One region of the Priestia sp. 3CA3 genome, then DNA from elsewhere that is predicted to be linked to it. Evidence: riboswitches for the same ligand, from Rfam matches in the RefSeq annotation. Region 1 holds a riboswitch; each other region holds the start of a gene.
The links. A riboswitch is a leader RNA that binds a small molecule or an ion and turns the genes downstream of it on or off. The one in region 1 is predicted to bind S-adenosylmethionine.
Positions count from the first base shown of each region.

Region 1 (4,825 bases):
GAAAATGGATCAGCGCATTTATCGGTTAGACAAAGTGAAAAAAGCTGCGGACGCGGAAGGAGTGCTGGTAAAAGCAAGATCAGAGCATATTCCGCTCGTGAAGGAATGGATTTGGGAGTTTATGGGCGTCATTGGAGAGCCTGTATCAAAAGAGCAAGCTGTCAAAACAGGCGAAACTTTTATTAAAGCAGAACGGCTATTTTTATGGGAAGTGAACGGGAAGTATGTGTCCATTGCTAATGCTACGCGTCCGACAACCCACAACGTTACGATTAACTTTGTGTACACGCCGCGGGAAGAACGTAAAAAAGGCTATGCATCAAGCTGTGTGTCCACGCTTTCTCAGCTTATGCTAGACAGCGGTTTTCAAACAACAAGTCTATACACGGACACGACAAACCCTACGTCTAACAAGATTTACATGGAGATTGGGTATGAACACGTAGCTGATTCCGCATTAGTTTTATTTCATGAAAAAAAGTAGCAGGCTGCCTGCTACTTTTTCTATTTCTTAAGGTTTTGCAACTAAGTTTACGTGATTCAACGTTTTGCTATCATCAAAAATAAATTCAAGATCATAGGCGCCGGCGTGATACGTGTATCTCGTTTGAGTCGTACCATCACCTTTTACTTTGCTTGTAAAGTTTGGCTGACCTAATTCTTTCTTTAAGTTAGCTTGCGTGATGGACCCTAAATTTGTTTGACGCTCTACATTTGTACCAAAATAGCGAATTTCGTTAATGACATTATTTTGGTCATAGCCAAATGCATATCCAGGATGGCCCATTTCCGCATGATAGTAGTCAAAGTTATTTGATGAACCTTCAGGCGGAGGACCGAACTGATCCCGAACATCTTTACGCAGGGTTTTGCCAATTTTAAAGTCTGCTGTTAATCGCGGCACTTCACCTTGCACCGCGGCGTTATAAATTTCGTTAATGTTTTTTACAGCTGTTTGACTTTGGCTGCTTGTTTCTTGAGATGTAGCTGCGTGTGCTGGGGTATCAAGCTGAGCGACAGGAGCAAATCCAAACGCAGCAATTCCTGTAATCGTCGCAGCAGCAGCCGCTTTTGATAGTCGTTGTTTCATTTTCATGATTTTTTCCTCCTATATATAACGATTTAGCAATCTCAGTCTACCTAAAAGAGAAGGTAGGCCAGAATGGTCAAGGAGTCTTAGTTGAGTTGATAACTGATATATATAATGTAACACGCCTTTCAGAATATAAACGTCAGGTAAGGTGAAAAGCAAAAAACGATTCATTTCTCATAGGTAAAAAGATTTGTTTTTATTCCTTTATTATGTAAAAAAACGTAATATAGGGAGGGTTCTAAGTCTTTATAAAAAACTAGATAATAACTGTAAGTATGATACAATAAATCAAGTATTTGTTAAAAATATATATTGCAGCTGTGTATCTAGGGCTTGGCGTCAAAACAAGTTTAGGGCAATCTGTTGTGTTAAATAGAAGAAAAAGAATGTAAAGGAGAGAAAGAAGTGTCAAAACGATTTGTACTAACCGTAGCCGCTGGAGGATGTATCATAATCTTCGGCGCGCTGCTACTACTAAACTGGGAAAAGGTGTTTGGAGACTACCGTCCCATTCAAACAGCAACAGCCGTATTCAAGTTAGAAGTGGGAAGTCAAGATGTAGCAAAGACTACGGATTCAGATAATGTTCTTTACTATATGGTGAAAAAAGGACATTTAGATGAATATATTCAACTGATGGATGAAAAAGGCTATGTGTTAAAAGAGAAAGATATTGATCATAACCGACTTGTTTTTAACAATGGACAAGAGGATGAGCAAATTTACTACAAGCGCTTTGCTAGGAAGTATACGATGATTGATGGAGAAGGGTAAAAGCCTTCACTTGGAATTACTACATACTAAAATCATTAAAAGAAAACACCACCTTGCGAATAAAAGGTGGCGTTTTTTTGTTAGATTATCTCATCTTAGTTTTACTCTTGCTATCCCTGTTACGATCATACTCGTAATAAAAATAACTATGATTCCAATGTTGGTCGGGGTATCAAAAAATGTTTTTGAAACGGCTAAAGCGATAATAAGCCCAATAGCTATGCCAGATAGTTCTTTCATTAATTTCACCGTTAACACCTCTTAACAATATTACTAAGGAAAAATCTAACATTATTGGTAAAGTAGTTTCAATTAATAACACATTAACCGAAGAGGTATAATAGAACTTATTTGCTACCACTAAACCCTCTTGACCGTCAACAGATTCAGTATAAGTGCTTTGTGAAGAAGTATAGAATGATTCAAGAAGTGAGGTAAAGGCTTTAACTTTTATTTTATATTTTAGTAGACTAAAACCGTATAATCCTATCTGTTTTTGAAGTTTTTTTGCGTGAAAAAGAAAAATAATATTGACAATTGTTGAAAAACTATTAATATTGACTATATTACATAAAATAAATAGCTATTGTTTTCCTTATCAAGAGAGGTGGAGGGACTGGCCCTGTGAAACCCGGCAACCACTGTCTATGACAGAATGGTGCCAAATCCTTAAGAACAGTATGTTCTTGAAGATGAGGAAGAGACGTTTGGTTAACGAGCTCTTCCTTTATATAAAGGAAGAGCTTTTTTTATATTATAGGGGGAGTAAGTTAAATGAAGAGATTTCTTATTTTAGCAGTTGCGCTTGTATTACTCGTAACGGGCTGTCAGTCAAAAAGTACAAAAAGCAGTGGAAGTGAAGAGAAAGGAAAGAAGCGAATTGCTCTTGTTTTGCCTGAAAAGATTGGAGTTAACCCGTTTTTTCAGCAAATGGATGATGGAGCAAAGCGCGCTGGGAAGAAGTATAACATTGATGTAAAGACAATTGAATCTACGGACCAAGCAGCCATTGAAAGTAATTTGCGTGCTGCGGTAGCCGAAAATTATGACTTGATTATTACATCTTCTTTTGAATCCGAAGATGCGTTGAAAAAAGTAGCTCAAGAAAATCCGCAGCGTCAATTTGCGATTATTGATACAGTGGTCGATTTACCAAATGTAAGAAGCGTTGTATTTCGTGAGCAAGAAGCTTCATATTTATTAGGAGCAGCGGCAGGATTGATTACGAAAACGAATAAAGTAGGAATGGTTGCAGCTGATGATATTCCATTATTAAAAAAATGGACGGTAAGTTTTAAAGAAGGATTACAATCAACAAATCCAAAAGCAGAGTTTCTAGTAAACTATGTTGGAAGCTTCTCTGATCCAGCTAAAGCAAAAGAACTTGCTATTTTACAAGCTTCAAAAGGCGCTGATTTTATCGCCGGAGCATCAGCAGTAGGCGACTTGGGTGTATTTGAAGCAGCAAAAGAAAAAGGTTTTTATACGGCAGGACAAGATATTGACCGTACGGAAGTAGATCCTGAGCATATCGTTTTATCGCAGTTAAAAGGATCTGATGCAGCTGCTTATGAAACGGTAGAAGCACTCGCAAATGACAAATTTAAATCGGGCGTAGTGACATACGGCTTAAAAGAAAAAGGTGTTGGGTTAACGTATGTGACTCAAGACAGCAAGACGCCTCTTAGTGACTTTGTAGGACAAGATGTGATTAATCAATTAAAAGAAATTAAAGATTCGATTATTGATGGAAAAACAGTGGTAAAAGATCCGTTAGCAAAGTGAGTTGAGAAGAGAAGTCGAGTAAGGCTGGCTTCTCTTTCTTATTTTTGAAAAAAACCTAAAGGGGAAAGGAGCAATGAATGGAATGAGTGAGCTGCTGCAGTTAACGAATTTAACGAAGAAATACGGTTCATTTTTAGCAAACGATAACGTGTCTTTTACGCTAAAAAAAGGCGAGGTTCACGCGCTGGTCGGAGAGAACGGTGCTGGTAAAACAACGTTGATGAGGATGCTTTACGGAATGGAAAAGCCGAGTTCAGGAAGTATTCAGCTACATGGGAAAACCGTCTCGTTTTCATCTCCTGCGGATGCGATTAAAAACGGAATAGGCATGGTGCATCAGCATTTTATGGTTTTTCCTCATTTTTCAGTGGCTGAAAATATTGTCTTGGGGCATGAGCCAAAGAAAGGTCTCTTTTTTAATAGAAGGCAGGCGAAAGAGGATGTTCAGCAATTAACCCAAACCTATCAGATTTCAGTAGATGTTCATAAAAAAGTAAAGCATTGCTCAATTGGAGAACAGCAAAAGATTGAAATTTTAAAAGTGCTGTATCAAGGAGCAGAAATCATTGTTTTAGACGAGCCTACCGCTGTACTTACTCCTCATGAAGTGAAGGAACTATTAAAAACAATCCGTTTTTTGGCTTCACAAGGAAAAAGCATCATTATTATTACACATAAGCTGCAAGAAGTGATGGAAGTAGCGGACCGCATCACGGTTCTGCGAAATGGTAAAGTAGCCGGCGTCACAAATAAAGAATCTACTAATGCTCACCATTTAGCCAAGCTGATGGTAGGACGAGAATTAAAAGAGCGTCCTGCAAGAGTGCCATCACAAAGCACTTCTCATTTAAGCGTACAAAATCTCTTTTTAAAAGGAAAAGGACAAAAAAACGTGTTGCAAAATGTGTCTCTTCACGTTTCTGCAGGCGAAATTGTCGGTATTGCAGGGGTTTCAGGAAATGGGCAGTCAGAGCTGCTTCAAGCAATTGCTGGATTAGTAGAAACAGACACCGGAAGTATCAAACTTGGAGATGAAGATCTTACAGGGCGATCTGTGCGTGAAAGAAGAGAGGCAGGAATTGCTCATATTCCAGAAGACCGCTATATGTGGGGAGCCTCTAAAGACGATACGATCGAGGAAAATGCGCTGATGGGCTATCAGTATAAAGCTTC
Region 1 covers NZ_JBXENJ010000010.1:18,512-23,336, reverse strand. The annotation lists gene AC1VNJ_RS22235 (GNAT family N-acetyltransferase) at 1-484, shown strand, start outside; gene AC1VNJ_RS22230 (YjgB family protein) at 512-1,096, opposite strand; gene AC1VNJ_RS22225 (hypothetical protein) at 1,499-1,867, shown strand; gene AC1VNJ_RS22220 (hypothetical protein) at 1,958-2,107, opposite strand; SAM riboswitch class I at 2,460-2,566, shown strand; gene AC1VNJ_RS22215 (BMP family protein) at 2,642-3,652, shown strand; gene AC1VNJ_RS22210 (ABC transporter ATP-binding protein) at 3,735-4,825, shown strand, end outside.

Region 2 (4,825 bases), on a different contig from region 1:
TGATGAGCGATTTGGATAAAAAGCCAAAAACAACTTTGTTATCTGGATATGAAGATAAAGCAGTGAGAGAAGGAGACGAGGAAAAATTAGAAAAGTTTATATTTAATCTTAATACATGGACAAATACGGAATTCGAACAGAATATTGAGAAGTACCTGAACGTCGACCGCTACTTATCTTGGTTAGTCGGTATTATTTGTATGCAGAATTACGACGGTTTTGTCCATAACTATGCGCTCTATCTAAATCATGAAAGCGGGCGCTTTGAACTAATTCCATGGGATTATGATGCAACTTGGGGAAGAGATGTAAATGGAAAAGTAATGGAAGGAGACTATGTCCGTGCACAAGGATTTAATACGCTTACAGCTCGCTTACTGGCGGTGAACAGCATTAAAAAGAGATATATTCAAAAAATGAACAATGTTCTAAATAATCAATTTACAATAGAATACATGAAACCAATCATTTATCAACTGCATGAGTATATTGCTCCATATGTATTAAAAGATCCTTACGTAAAAGATAACTTGGAGCAATTCCATAAGGAACCAGACCTTATGCTTTCTTTCGTAAAAGACCGAACAGCGTACATTAAAAGTCATCTTTTTGATTTTTGAATTTTACTAGACTGATAGGCAAAAGTGGAATTTAAGAATAATAGGCAAATGCAGGAAGACAATAGCTGTACATGATACGTATATATACATTATGAATGACCAATAAGGACAATTAATAAGGAGGAAAAATAATGAGTAACTATTACTACGACCAAAATCAAGACCAAACTCAAAATGCCAATCGTAGTCGCGCTCGTAAAGTTCAACAATCTGAAAGCACGGGCTACTCTGCCCACTTTAAACCATTAAAAGGGAGAGTAGTAACTGTCTATCGCGGAGGGCCTGAATCTAAAACGGGATATTTAATTGACGTTCAATCAGATTATTTAACACTTGCTCTTGAAACAAATCAAAATAACAACCAGCAAAATAATCAGCCGGCTCAGCTTATTCCACAGCAGCAGTATACATTTATTTATTATCAGCTTGCCCATGTTAAAAGCATTACAGAGGATACGAAGTCTAATTCGGCACAAACATTTTCTGGATTTAATAGTGAAGTAGAACTTCACAGAGCTAACACATTTGCAGGTACTCTATTATTAATGAAAGATAAGCAGGTGCAAATAAATCAAGGTGGTCCAGAGAAGAAAGTGGGTAAAATCCTTGACGTATTAGGCTCATTTGAATCTGCGTATGTCGTATTATTAACAGAAGATGACGGCGTCGTTTATATCAATGTAGAGCATATAAAGAGTGTAAGTGAAGTTGTAAGCAAAAATACACCTGTTGTTCCGCAAAATCCATTATTAGTTGAAGAAACACCTGATTATATCAAAGCGAAAAGTTTTAATGAACTGTTTGAAGAGTTTTCACATAGATGGGTAGCTATTAACGGTGGAGGCCCAGAGGCTGTGGAAGGTGTATTAGTTCAAAGCCGCAGTGGAAACTTTACTCTTGTACAAAATAATCAAGTTTTACGTTTACAACCAAGACACGTAAAAACCATTGCCTTAGGATCAAAAGGATCTTTCAAGCAAAATGAAGAAAATTCTGAGCAAAATGGAGATACAAATGAAGAAGATTCTATGCAAGAGTCAACTACAGTAGATAGAACCGGAGGTCGCACGGATGGCCGTACTGGAGACCGTACCGGAAGACGTACCGGAAGACGTACAGGAGGTCGCACAGACGATCGCTCGGGAGGACGCCGTACGGGTTCACGCTCTTCAACACCAGGTGAAAAAGTTATTAAAACGAAAAATTATCGTTGGAAAGCATGACGAACTGGAACGTAAAAGGTGCTTATAAAGCACCTTTTCTATCATATAGGAAAAAGGAGGAGAATGAGAATGAGTATGAATCATTATATTGATAAAATTGTTGAAGTCGATATATCAGGGAAAACAACGTTTATAGGAAAACTTGTTGATCTCGGGTTAGATGTAATGGTTTTATATAATGGACATGATTATTTGTATATTCCTCTTTTACACATACATCGCTTGCGAGAGGTTTCAGAAGAAGATTATACACCTTTACGAACCATAGAAGAGAACTTAATAGAAGAAAGTCAGCGGATTTCTTATCGTAATATTTTACAGCAGGCAAAAGGGAAATTTATTGAAATTTATGTAACAGGAGGAAAATCATTGCATGGCTATATTACAAGCGTGCTGAATGATTATCTTGTGTTTTATTCTCCAGTGTATAAAAATGTCTTTGTTTCTCTACATCATTTGAAATGGCTTACCCCTTATAGTAATGAGTTAACCCCTTATTCTTTAAGTGACAAAGAGCTCCCAGTAAGGCCTGCCTCTGCACCTTTTGTCAGAAACTTTGAAGAGCAGCTTAAAAAATATGAAAATCAACTGGTCGTATTAGATTTAGGGGATCAATCAGAAAAAATTGGCGTACTTAAAGAAGTTTCTAATAATATTGTTGAACTAATTACGGCAAATGGAGAAAGTATGTATTGGAAGTTAGCTCACGTAAAATCTGTGCACTTGCCTTAGAAAAAGAGACCTCGGTGTCGTCTCTTTTTTTATGTACTTATCAGGACAAGTATATTGAATAAACAAATGAGATGATTTAAATTTTTTAGAAAATTATGTTGACAATAAAGAAAATCTTTATTAAAGTTAGTAACAACAAACGTTAACCACCAACAATTATATAGAACTCTTATCAAGAGTGGCGGAGGGACTGGCCCTGCGATGCCCGGCAACCATCAAATGAAACATTCATTTGAACGGTGCTAATTCCTGTGGAACATCAGTATTGTTCTAACAGATGAGAGAAATCGTGTATAAACGAACACTCTTCCATCTGTGAAGAGTGTTTTTTATTTTGAGTTAAGGAGAGAAATAGATGAAAATTGAAACTTTATTAGTTCGTTCAGGAGTAGGTCGTGACCCTTCAACAGGTTCTATTACAACACCCATTTACCAAGCATCAACATTTGCTCATCCTGCTTTAGGGCAAAGTACAGGATTTGACTATGCACGTACGGCAAATCCTACTCGTACGGCATTGGAAGAAGCAATTGCTGCTTTAGAAAAAGGCGAAGTAGGAGTAGCATTCGCTTCAGGAATGGCGGGTGTAATGTCAGTTTTAGCGCTATTTAAAAACGGAGATCATTTAATTGTATCAGAGGATTTATACGGAGGAACGTACCGAGTACTAAATGAAATCTTTTCAGAGCAAGGAATTACTGTTTCGTACGTCAACACAGCCCATCTCGAGCAAGTAAAAGATGCGCTTCGTCCCAACACGAAAGCTTTATTCATTGAAACACCTACAAATCCAATGATGCACGTGACTGATTTGCCAGAAGCAATTGCGTTAGCTAAACAGCATGATTTGCTTACTATCATTGACAATACATTCATGTCCCCTTACTATCAGCGTCCTTTAGAGCTTGGAGCAGATATTGTGATACATAGTGCAAGCAAATACATTGGGGGTCATAATGATGTAGTTGCTGGTCTTGTAGTCGCTCGATGTAGTAGCTTAGGAGAAAAAATTCGTTTTTATCAAAATGCAGCTGGGGCAATCTTAGGTCCACAAGATAGCTGGCTGTTATTGCGCGGTATTAAGACGCTAGCGCTTCGTATGGAAAAACATAACGAAAACGCACTGAAAATTGCAAATTGGCTTACTGCTCATGATCTCGTGGAAAAAGTGTATTACCCTGGTCTTGAAACACATCCGGGCTATGAAATCATGAAGAAACAAGCAACTGGATTTGGAGGCATGATTTCTTTTGCTGTCTCACACCCTGACATCGTGTCAGTACTTTTAGAAAATGTTAAAGTTATTACATTTGCAGAAAGCTTAGGAGGCGTGGAAAGTTTAATGACATTCCCAGCTCGTCAAACACACGCTGACATTCCGGAGGAAATTCGAAATCGTGTCGGAGTAACAAACTGTTTACTTCGATTATCAGTTGGAATTGAGCACGCAGATGATTTAATTAAAGATTTAAAGGAGGCATTTGATGCATACCAACAACAATAAACATAGATTTGGTACGAACTTAATTCATGCAAATACAGGAATTGACGGTCATTTTGGAGCGGTTAACGTACCTATTTATCAAGTATCTACATTTAACCAAGAAGATGAGACGAACAACGGCCGCTATGACTATTCTCGTTCAGGAAACCCAACGCGTGAGGCTTTAGAAAACACTATTGCTCAGCTAGAAAATGGATACGCTGGTTTTGCTTTTTCATCAGGTATGGCTGCTATTTCATCGGTGTTATCTATTTTTGAATCAGGGGATGAAATTTTAGTTTCACACGATACGTACGGCGGGACATATCGTGTATTAACACGATTATTTTCAAAGTTTGGTATCAAAACAACTTTTGTTGATACAACGAAGGTTGAGAAAGTAGAAGAAGCTATTACAAAAGATACGAAGGCTATTTATATCGAAAGCCCTTCAAATCCATTTTTACAGGTAACGGATATTAAAGCAGTAGCAAGTTTGGCGAAGGAGCACAATCTCCTTACAATTGTGGATAACACGTTTTTAACACCTTATCTACAGCAGCCGATTGACCTTGGTGTAAATATTGTCATTCATAGTGCTACAAAATATATCAGCGGCCACAGTGACGTCATTGGCGGTCTAGTTGTGGTAAGCGATGAAAAGCTAGCGGAAGAAGTAAAGTTTGTACAAAATGCTTTTGGTGCTATCTTGGGACCACAGGATTGTTTTTTACTGCTTCGAGGCATTAAGACATTAAAAGTTCGTT
Region 2 covers NZ_JBXENJ010000005.1:333,550-338,374, forward strand. The annotation lists gene AC1VNJ_RS15865 (CotH kinase family protein) at 1-620, shown strand, start outside; gene AC1VNJ_RS15870 (spore coat protein) at 752-1,843, shown strand; gene AC1VNJ_RS15875 (hypothetical protein) at 1,913-2,575, shown strand; SAM riboswitch class I at 2,742-2,859, shown strand; gene AC1VNJ_RS15880 (trans-sulfuration enzyme family protein) at 2,931-4,079, shown strand; gene AC1VNJ_RS15885 (trans-sulfuration enzyme family protein) at 4,060-4,825, shown strand, end outside.
Region 2: another riboswitch for S-adenosylmethionine. It lies ahead of AC1VNJ_RS15880 (trans-sulfuration enzyme family protein); the one in region 1 lies ahead of AC1VNJ_RS22215 (BMP family protein).

Region 3 (4,825 bases), on a different contig from region 1:
AAAGTACTCTTCATGAATGCGCTGAATCACATGAGGCGCTGTTCGGGTCAAATATTCGTTGCAGCCTTCATATTCTTCGCCGCCAAAATCTTCAGCGGTTAAATCAGCATCTTGAATCATCGTTCCCATTGCTCCATCGATGACGAGTATTCGCTTCTTTAGTTGTTGTTCGATAAGTGAGCTCATTTATATCTTCCTTTCTGATGTAACGAGTTGCTTGTCATGAATATAGCGTGTTAGAATTTCGGTCATTTCATAGCGCATAAACGGCGTAATTAAGTAAATACCGTCAAATAGCTCATATGCTGTATCAATTAAGTGTTTTGCAATCGCAAGGCCTTCGACTTCACCGCGAATCCGGTCATTTCCCGTTGCGTCCATACGTTCTAGAATATCTTCTGATAATTTAATTCCAGGTACTTCATGGTGAATAAATCGAGCATTTCTTGCGCTTGTTAACGGCATGATCCCGATGTATACCGGTGTTGTTAAATGTTTGGTTGCTTCATATACCTCTTCAATTTGCTTAGTTGAATAGAGAGGCTGAGTAATGAAATAGTGAGCCCCGCAGTCGATTTTCTTTTCCAAGCGCTGAACGGCTCGGTCTAAGTGACGCACGTTTGGGTTAAAGGCAGCTGCAATGGAAAAATTGGTTTTTTGACCAAGCGGTTTGCCGGAATAAGATAGGCCTTCATTAAACTGAGCGATTAAACTAATCAAGTCAAATGAAGATAAATCATAGACCGAAGTGGCGCCAGGGAAATCGCCAACTTTTGACGGATCACCGGTAATTGCAAGCACTTGATTCATTCCTAGCGTATGAAGTCCCATTAAATGAGATTGAAGTCCAATTAAATTTCGGTCGCGACAGGTAATATGAATAAGCGGTCGTGCTTTTGTTTCTTGTTGCATCAGTGTTGCCATTGCCAAGTTGCTGATGCGAGGTGAGGCAAGAGAATTATCAGCTAATGTAATAGCATCTACGCCGACTTTATCAAGTGCTTTTGCGCCTTCTAAAAATTTCGTCGGACCAAGCTGTTTAGGCGGATCCAGCTCGACGATAACCGAGCGGCGCTTCTTCACAATTTCGTGCATATGAGGTTTATCCTGCTGCTCACGCTCTTGAACCGTAACGGCTGGTCTCATTTTAACGACTTTGCTTGTAATCGGAGGCAGGTCTTTTAAGGCAGACGACATGGCGCGTACGTGAGCTGGTGTTGTACCGCAGCATCCTCCAATTAAGCGAACCCCTTGTTCGCGGAATAAACGCGCGCTTTCTACAAAGTAGTCTTCATTCGTTTCATATTCCAGCTTGCCTTCCACATACGCCGGAAGGCTGGCATTAGGGTAAGCTGATAAGAAAGCACGATCAGGAAGCGGTACTTCTTCAAGAGACTGAATCATATGATAAGGACCTAAACGGCAGTTTAGCCCGACAACATCTGCTCCCAAGTCTTCTAATTCTTTTAATGCATCTGCTAAAGGACGCCCATCTTGCAGTACGCCAATATCATGCAGGGAAACGTGGGTAATAATAGGCTTATCCGTTTCTTTTCTTGCTAGTGTAAGAACGGTCTTTAATTCTTCGAAATCATAGTATGTTTCAAATAAAAGGCCATCCACGCCTTCATTTAAAAGCCAAAACATTTGTTCACGAATGCTTCGCTTAACCTCTTCTAAACTAATAGCATTTTTTTGGAAAGAACGAATTCCGCCGAGTGTACCAACCACGTAAGCCTGATCTTTTGCAGCTTGTTTCGCTAATTTTACACCAGCAACATTGATGTCTTTGACTGAATCTTCTAATCCATAACGGGCAAGTTTTTGATAATTAGCAGCGTACGTATTTGTTTGAATAACGTTTGCACCAGCTTCTACATAGGCTCTGTGAATACGAGAAACCTCTTCTGGTTTGGTGATGTTTAGTTCTTCAAAACAGCTGTCAATACCGTGTGAGTAAAGGAGGGTACCAGTGGCACCATCCCCAATTAAAATTTTAGACTTTAAATCTTCAAGTAACCCCATGTCAAAACCTCCTTAAATTGTTCCGCTTCTATTTCACGAGTGATTCGTTTTATGCAATATGCCGATAAAATAGAAAAAGTCTTCTTAAGAAGAAGACTTTTTTCGCCTTCTTATCTTCCAAGCAATAAATTGCTTGCTGGATTTAGCACCATGTCTCTAACGACTGGTTGCTGAGGTTTCAAAGGGCCAGTCCCTCCACCTCTCATGATAAGAATCAATTGTATATAATTGAAACATATTTTTTTAAATAGAAAGAATACTTATTTAATAATTTATCTGATTTTTAGAAATTATACAACAGTAAATTGTGAATTTCCAGCAAATATTGAGGAAAATTTAAAAGCTAAAGGAAAAATATCCGTATATTTTGTTTGAAAACTGCCGTTATGTTAAGGGATAAAGGGTTTTCATGAAAAAAACAAGAAGGAAATAAAAAAACGAAAAAGGAACAGCACCGGGTGAGGCGAGGATTTACATATAAAAGGCTCGTCTTTTTTTAACCGTTTCTACATATAGTGAACTATGAAGGGTAGAAGGGTGATGGGCATGAAAAGGTGGAAACTCACGCTGCAGGTTGCTGCTACGTATGTAGGCACCGTTGTAGGAGCCGGTTTTGCAACAGGCAAGGAAATTGTTCAATTTTTTACACAGTACGGGGAACTTGGAATGGTTGGAATTTTGGTCAGCGGCTTGTTTTTTATTTGGCTAGGTTCGAAAATGATGCTGCTTTCGCACGCAATTGGGGCTTCTTCTTATCAGCAGCTTAATACATATTTATTTGGTGATGTACTTGGAAAAGCGGTAAACGGTGTAATGATCGTCATTTTATTTGGAGTAACTTCAGTCATGCTAGCGAGTACGGGGGCAATAGGAAAAGAACAGTTCGGGCTGTGGCCTCCTGTTGGGATGGTTTGTACAATTGTTTTAACTTATATATTTATCGCAAGAGGAATTAACGGTATTTTAATGGTTAATTCTCTTGTTGTGCCGATGATGCTTTCATTTGCTTTTATCATCTTTGTGCCAAATGTCAGCTATTTCTCACTGATTCAAACGAAGCCAGACTTAACGCTCGTCACACAGTGGAAGTGGGCGGTTAGTCCCTTTTTATATATTTCCCTAAATCTAGCTTTGGCTCAGGCCGTTTTAGTTCCATTAGGAAGCTCCGTGAAAGATAAGAGCGTGATCAAAAAAGGGGCCGTAATAGGAGGATGTGTACTTACGTTTATGCTTGTTTCTACTCATCTTGCCCTTTCCAATTTGCCTTATTCATTTCAACTTGATATTCCTATGAGTGCCGTTGTTAAAAATATCTCAGCGTGGGTGAATGTTTTATTTACGGTAGTTGTGTTAGGCGAGATTTTTACTACATTGATTGGAAATGTATTTGGAATCGCTAAACAGCTTCAATCATTTCTTCCCCTGAATGACAAACAAGCTTTTGCGTTTATTATCTTGGCATGCTTTATTATCGGGCAATTTGGATATGCTCAGCTTCTTGAGTTTTTGTATCCGATATTTGGCTATATTGGACTAGCTTTTGTATGGATGCTATGTATTAAAAAAGAAAAAATAAGCTAAAAGCTGGATTTTGAAGAGCGGATGTGAAAAAACGAAGTTAAATGATGTGACAAGTCGATTTTACTTTGCTATAATGTAAAACAAATAAGACTCTAGCAGTCGAATATATTATCCTTCGGGGTCGGGTGTAAGTCCCAACCGGCGGTGATAAAGCATATGCTTTTAAGCCCGTGACCCGTTTTCATACGATGTATGTTAGCGGTGGATCTAGTTAAAATCTAGAGCCGACAGTAAAAGTCTGGATGGGAGAAGGATCAGGAAGCACAGTTGTTTTTTTGTGTTGTATTAATAAGGGACAGGTTTGCCTTTTTTAAAGCTACCCTTGTTTTCATACACAAAACATAACTGTTTATTTCGTATACAATTAGCGGAATTTTGCATAGATAAAACTGATTCAGCTCAGCCGACCCCTTGGACATTTGTTCAAGGGGCTTTTTTATTTTCAGTGGTTGGGGGAAAGATAAATATGAAAAAAAAGCAGCTGCTATTTCAAAACGGCATAAGAAGTTGGAATAGCGCCAAAGCAGGTGAAGAAAATGTTCACAGGTATTATTGAAGAAATTGGAAAAATAAAACGGATTCAAAAGGCTACAGAAGCAATTGTTCTTACGATTGATGCGAAGACCGTGTTAGAAGATGTGAACTTAGGGGACAGTATTTCAGTTAACGGCGTTTGTTTAACCGTAACAGCTTACTCTCAAAATGAATTTACGGTCGACGTCATGCCGGAGACGATTAAAGCAAGTACCCTGCAGCTTCTAACCGTTGGATCACGTGTTAACTTAGAACGGGCGATGGCTGCAAATGGCCGGTTTGGAGGGCATTTCGTTAGCGGACACGTTGATGGAATTGGAACCATTGTAAGCAAAACACGTAAAGGAAATGCCTTTTATTATGAAATTCAAGTCGACCCTGAACTTCGTGAATTTATGATGTTAAAAGGATCTGTTTCTGTAGACGGAACAAGTCTTACTATTTTTGATGTCAGCAACCAATCATTTACTATTTCTCTTATTCCTCATACGGTGCTTCACACAGTCGTGGGAGACAAACAGCGAGGAGACAAGGTGAATATTGAATGCGACATGTTAGCTAAATATATGCATCAAATGATGACGAATAAGTCAACTCCTGGCGTCTCGAATCGTTCAGGTAATATGAAGGATTTATTGCAGCAGCATGGTTTTACAAATTAACAGTGAGGTGAAAGAGATGTTTC
Region 3 covers NZ_JBXENJ010000005.1:219,221-224,045, forward strand. The annotation lists gene metH (methionine synthase) at 1-186, opposite strand, end outside; gene AC1VNJ_RS15265 (bifunctional homocysteine S-methyltransferase/methylenetetrahydrofolate reductase) at 187-2,025, opposite strand; SAM riboswitch class I at 2,133-2,239, opposite strand; gene AC1VNJ_RS15270 (YkvI family membrane protein) at 2,572-3,606, shown strand; FMN riboswitch at 3,714-3,864, shown strand; gene ribE (riboflavin synthase) at 4,143-4,802, shown strand; gene AC1VNJ_RS15280 (bifunctional 3,4-dihydroxy-2-butanone-4-phosphate synthase/GTP cyclohydrolase II) at 4,819-4,825, shown strand, end outside.
Region 3: another riboswitch for S-adenosylmethionine. It lies ahead of AC1VNJ_RS15265 (bifunctional homocysteine S-methyltransferase/methylenetetrahydrofolate reductase); the one in region 1 lies ahead of AC1VNJ_RS22215 (BMP family protein).

Region 4 (4,825 bases), on a different contig from region 1:
TTATCAAAACCAATAATAGCTAAATCGCCTGGAACTGATATACCCGCTTGTTCGCACTGAGCTTTTATACCAATAGCGACTTGATCGTTTGTTACTAAAAGCGCCTGAGGCCGATTTTTCATCTGCACCAATTTTTTCACCACTTTTTCACCATCTGTCACGTTCAAACAGCCTTGAAACACCCATTCCGGATGATAAGGCTCATTTATTCTTTCTACATATTCTTTGTATGCTTGCTGTCTCTGTTGACTATTTGTACCCGTCATTCTTCCAATACAGTAGCCAATATCCGTATATCCTTTTTCTTTTAAATACATGAGCGCTTTCTTAAAAGCTGCATAATGATCAACGTATACGGAGCGAATAGAACGATTTTGTACGTTTTCGCACACGGCTATCGGCCCGTACTGCTGATAATATTCAATCGTGCTCCAGCTGCCTGCTCTAGAACAAATAATCACTCCATCAACCTGCTTTGTTTTTAGCATATGAAGCGCTTCTTCTTCTTTTTTTACATCATAGTTCGTCTGACAAATAACAAGCTGATACTGCTTTTCTAACGCTTGAGAGGCCACTCCTTCTAAAAGCAGACTGAAATAAGGATGATTAATAAAAGGCAAGACGACGGCAATCATATTTGTTTTCCCTTTTGATAAGTGAACGGCATTAATGTTTTGTTCGTAATTAAGTTCTTGAATTACTTCTTCTACCAGACGGCGCTTTTCTTCTTTTACATACGGATGATGATTTAAAACCCGTGACACGGTCGAAACAGATACACCAGCTTTTTTTGCGATATCTCGGATATTTGTCATGTTTTCACCTTTTTCTCTTGCGCTGAAACGCGTTTCATACTTTATTCTCATTATAAAGTGAAAAAGCAATAAGCTAAACCCGTTACAATCATGTTTTTATTCACTTATATAAGGAGGTCATATCATGGGTATTTTATTATTCATTTTATTATGCGGAATTGAAATCGGAGGAGCGGCTTATGCACTTAAACAAAATGAGACACTTTGGAAGGAGCTAGATGAAAAAAAGCCGACTGATTTTTTCAAACAGTAAAAAACCCTTAAAAAGAATGTTCTTTTTAAGGGTTTGATATTACGCAGCTTCTTTAGATGATTTTGATTTTTTATTTAAACGAGGAAAGCCAATTACAATCGCAATGATACCGCAAACCGCTGTTAACATTGGATAGAATGTAAATGGAATAATCTCAACCGGTGAAACTTTAGCAAATCCTGCTGCGAGAAGCATTTGTGCACCGTAAGGGATAAGCCCTTGAACGCTGCATGAAAACAAGTCGAGCAGACTGGCTGATTTACGATTATCAATTGAATACTTATCAGAGATTTCTTTCGCTAACGGACCTGCTGTAATAATTGAAATCGTGTTATTAGCCGTGGCTAAATTGGTTAAACTTACTAATCCAGCGATACTGAATTCTCCGCCTTTTTTTGTTTGAATGCGTCGTGTTAATAGGTTCAATAAGAACTGAATACCGCCGTTATAGCGAATGAGTTCAACCATTCCGCCAATTAAAAGAGATAAAATAATTAATTCCGACATTCCGCCAATACCTTCCGTCACAGTTTTAGCAAGAGAAGAAAGCGTGTAGCTTCCGTCAGCTAATCCAATCACGCCGGCTAATACAATTCCTCCGGTTAAAATGCTTAATACGTTTGCACCAAATATGGCAGCAACGAGTACGCCGACATAAGGCAAGATTTTAAACCAGCTAAAATCTTTAATTTCTACTGATGACGTATTGCCTAGCGTCATTACAAGTAATAAAATCACTGTAACAATCGCTGCAGGAAGGACAATAAAAAAGTTTACTTTTAATTTATCTGACATATTTGTTTTTTGCGTACGAACTGCCGCAATGGTCGTATCAGAGATTACGGATAAATTATCTCCAAACATTGCACCACCAACAACAGCAGCAATTGCCAATGTAATGGATACATGCGCCTGCTCACTGATTCCTACAGCGATAGGCCCTAACGCAGCGATCGTTCCCATTGACGTTCCCATCGAAATTGAAATGAATGCGCCAATAACAAAGATTCCGACTACCACTAAGCTTTGCGGAAGTACAGAAAGCGCTAAGTTTACCGTTGAATCAACAGCTCCCATGCCTTTAGCGACTTGAGAAAAAGCACCTGCCAAAATAAAAATAAGTACCATAATAATGATATCAGGATGCCCTGCTCCTTTAGCAAAGCGTTCCACTTTTACATTAAGTGAATCTTTGCGGTTCATAGCCAGCGCCACAATGGCTGCAATGATAATAGCTACTAATACAGGCAGCTTATAAAAATCTCCCGTTATAATTCCTGATCCGACAAACAGGACTAAAAAGACGCCCAGCGGTAACAGCGCCCAGCCGTTTCCTTTTTGTTGTTCCATTCTTAACACCTCTTGTTTACGTAATAAAAAAAGACCTCTTCTTATTGATAAGAAGAGGTCTCTTATTTGTATCATAAGATTACCCTTCTCATCTTCCAAACGAAACATCGTCTGCTGGATTTGGCACCGCACTGCGTACAGCCAGTTGCCGAGACATCATAGGGCCAGTCCCTCCGTCTCTCTTGATAAGAAGTTTATAGTTGTTTTAAAAATAGTCTTTCACTACTGTAATCTCTTTTTATTTAATTGTCAAATGCTATTTTAGAAAAATATATAGTGTGAAAATTCTCACATCAATTAGCTACGTCACGTTTTAAAAACGCCACCCACGCTACGCCTATAAAGAAGACAAAGTGTGCAACTAAGATGAAGATTGAAAATGGAATTGTCATTCCGTCAAACATCGTCTTCATTCCGTCCATATACTGCACAAAGTTTGTGTTGGCGAACAGTAAAAATTTCCCCCACCATAGACCAAACTGCGATACTATCCCAGTTACTGCTTTCGCCCCAATACTTACGACAATAGCTAGACTTGAAGCAAGCGCGCTGTTTCTAAATAAAGACGACAGCATGAATGCGAACGTCATCATCATAAACGTTTCCATATACGCGCTGTCATACGTAAGCGTAATGTTTTTAAGCAGCTGCGCATCTCCTTCTAGACTGGCAAATCCAAAGAACAATGCTCCCCATACAAACGAAAAAAGCAAATAGCTCAGCAAGTAATACAAGCTAATTAAAACGAGCGTTATGTACTTGGACGTTAAAATCGTTGAACGTCTAGCAGGGCGAATTAAAAGAAGCTTAATGGTACCCGCTTCAAACTCTTTTGCAACCATTGATCCTCCAACAGCAAGCGCGAAAAATTGAACGAGGATCAGCATGCCTGCACTAAATGACAGGAAATTCAATATGTTGTCTTCCGTTCCTGCGCTGTTTGCTACTTTCTTCATTAAAAGAGCCATACAAAGAGTTAAGATGCCGATTGTAATAAACGTGACTTTTGTACTTCTTTTGTAAAACCATTTCATATGTTCATTTTGAATTAACTTAAGCATGGTGCTCTCCCTCCGTAACGGACATAAACGAATCTTCAAGCGTCTCATAAACAGGAGTGATTCGGTAGACTAAAATATCGCTGTCCACTAATTTTCTATTCACAGCTGGAATTTGTTCTTTCATAATCACTACATCAATACTATCGGATTTTATTGTTACTTGGAATTCTTGAGATAAAAGATCCGCTGCTTGTTGCACGTCAGATACTTCAAATTCTACATACATCCCTTGATCTTGACGATTTGGAGATAGATCTTGAACAGCTTTTAACTCGCCGTTTTGAATAATACCAACGCGGTCACATAATGCTTCCACTTCTTTTAATAAGTGGCTCGCGATTAAAATTGAAATACCTTCTTCCCTGCAGAGGGTTTGTAAATATGTACGAAATTCTCTCATTCCCGCTGGGTCTAGACCATTTGTTGGTTCGTCTAGTAAAAGCAATGCAGGCTTATGTAAAATAGCTTGAGCTACTCCTAAACGCTGTCTCATCCCAAGGGAATACGTCTTCACTTTTGCATGAATGCTGTTTTCAAGCTTTACTAGCGCAATCACTTCATCCAAGCGTTCTGCCGTGATCCCTTCATGCATATTCGCAAAGTGTTTTAAATTTTGATAGCCCGTCAGATAATCATAAAACTCAGGGTTTTCAATAATCGCTCCAATTGATTTCATAGCTGATGTAAACTGTTCTTTTAAAGGAAACCCATTGACGGTAATTGTTCCCTTTGTTTCTTTAATGAGTCCTACGACGGTACGAATGAGCGTTGTTTTTCCAGATCCGTTCGGACCAAGCAATCCGAAAATCTCACCGCGCTCAACCGATAAGGATACATCATGCAAAATGGTTTTCTTCCCCATTACTTTACTGACATGATCTACTTGTAGCACTGTTTCTGTCATCATGTACATCCTTTCTTTAATTAGCAATACGCCTTCTATTGTTTCTCTTTTTTAACTATTTGTCTACTATAACCTTATTTTTGGAAAAGCAGCCCATTCAAATCATTCGTATTATCCGCTTACATTTGATAAAATAAAATAAATTTTAGTTAGAGGAGGACTTCTACATAATGAACTTAACCGTATACCTTGCCGGGCAAATTCACGATAACTGGCGAGACGAAATTAAAAACCAAGCGGAACAATTAAACCTTCCCCTTACCTTTGTCGGTCCTATGACAGACCATGACCGCTCCGACAACATTGGAGAAGAAATTTTAGGAAAACAGCCTAATGCTGTCTTAAAAGATGAAGCTGCTTCTCAAATTAATAATTTACGCACACAGGTGCTCCTTAAAAAATCTGATGTGGTCATTGCTTTATTTGGTGAAAAATACAAACA
Region 4 covers NZ_JBXENJ010000017.1:24,295-29,119, forward strand. The annotation lists gene AC1VNJ_RS24930 (LacI family DNA-binding transcriptional regulator) at 1-815, opposite strand, end outside; gene AC1VNJ_RS24935 (hypothetical protein) at 940-1,068, shown strand; gene AC1VNJ_RS24940 (Na+/H+ antiporter NhaC family protein) at 1,108-2,418, opposite strand; SAM riboswitch class I at 2,504-2,610, opposite strand; gene AC1VNJ_RS24945 (ABC transporter permease) at 2,712-3,479, opposite strand; gene AC1VNJ_RS24950 (ABC transporter ATP-binding protein) at 3,472-4,383, opposite strand; gene AC1VNJ_RS24955 (YtoQ family protein) at 4,554-4,825, shown strand, end outside.
Region 4: another riboswitch for S-adenosylmethionine. It lies ahead of AC1VNJ_RS24940 (Na+/H+ antiporter NhaC family protein); the one in region 1 lies ahead of AC1VNJ_RS22215 (BMP family protein).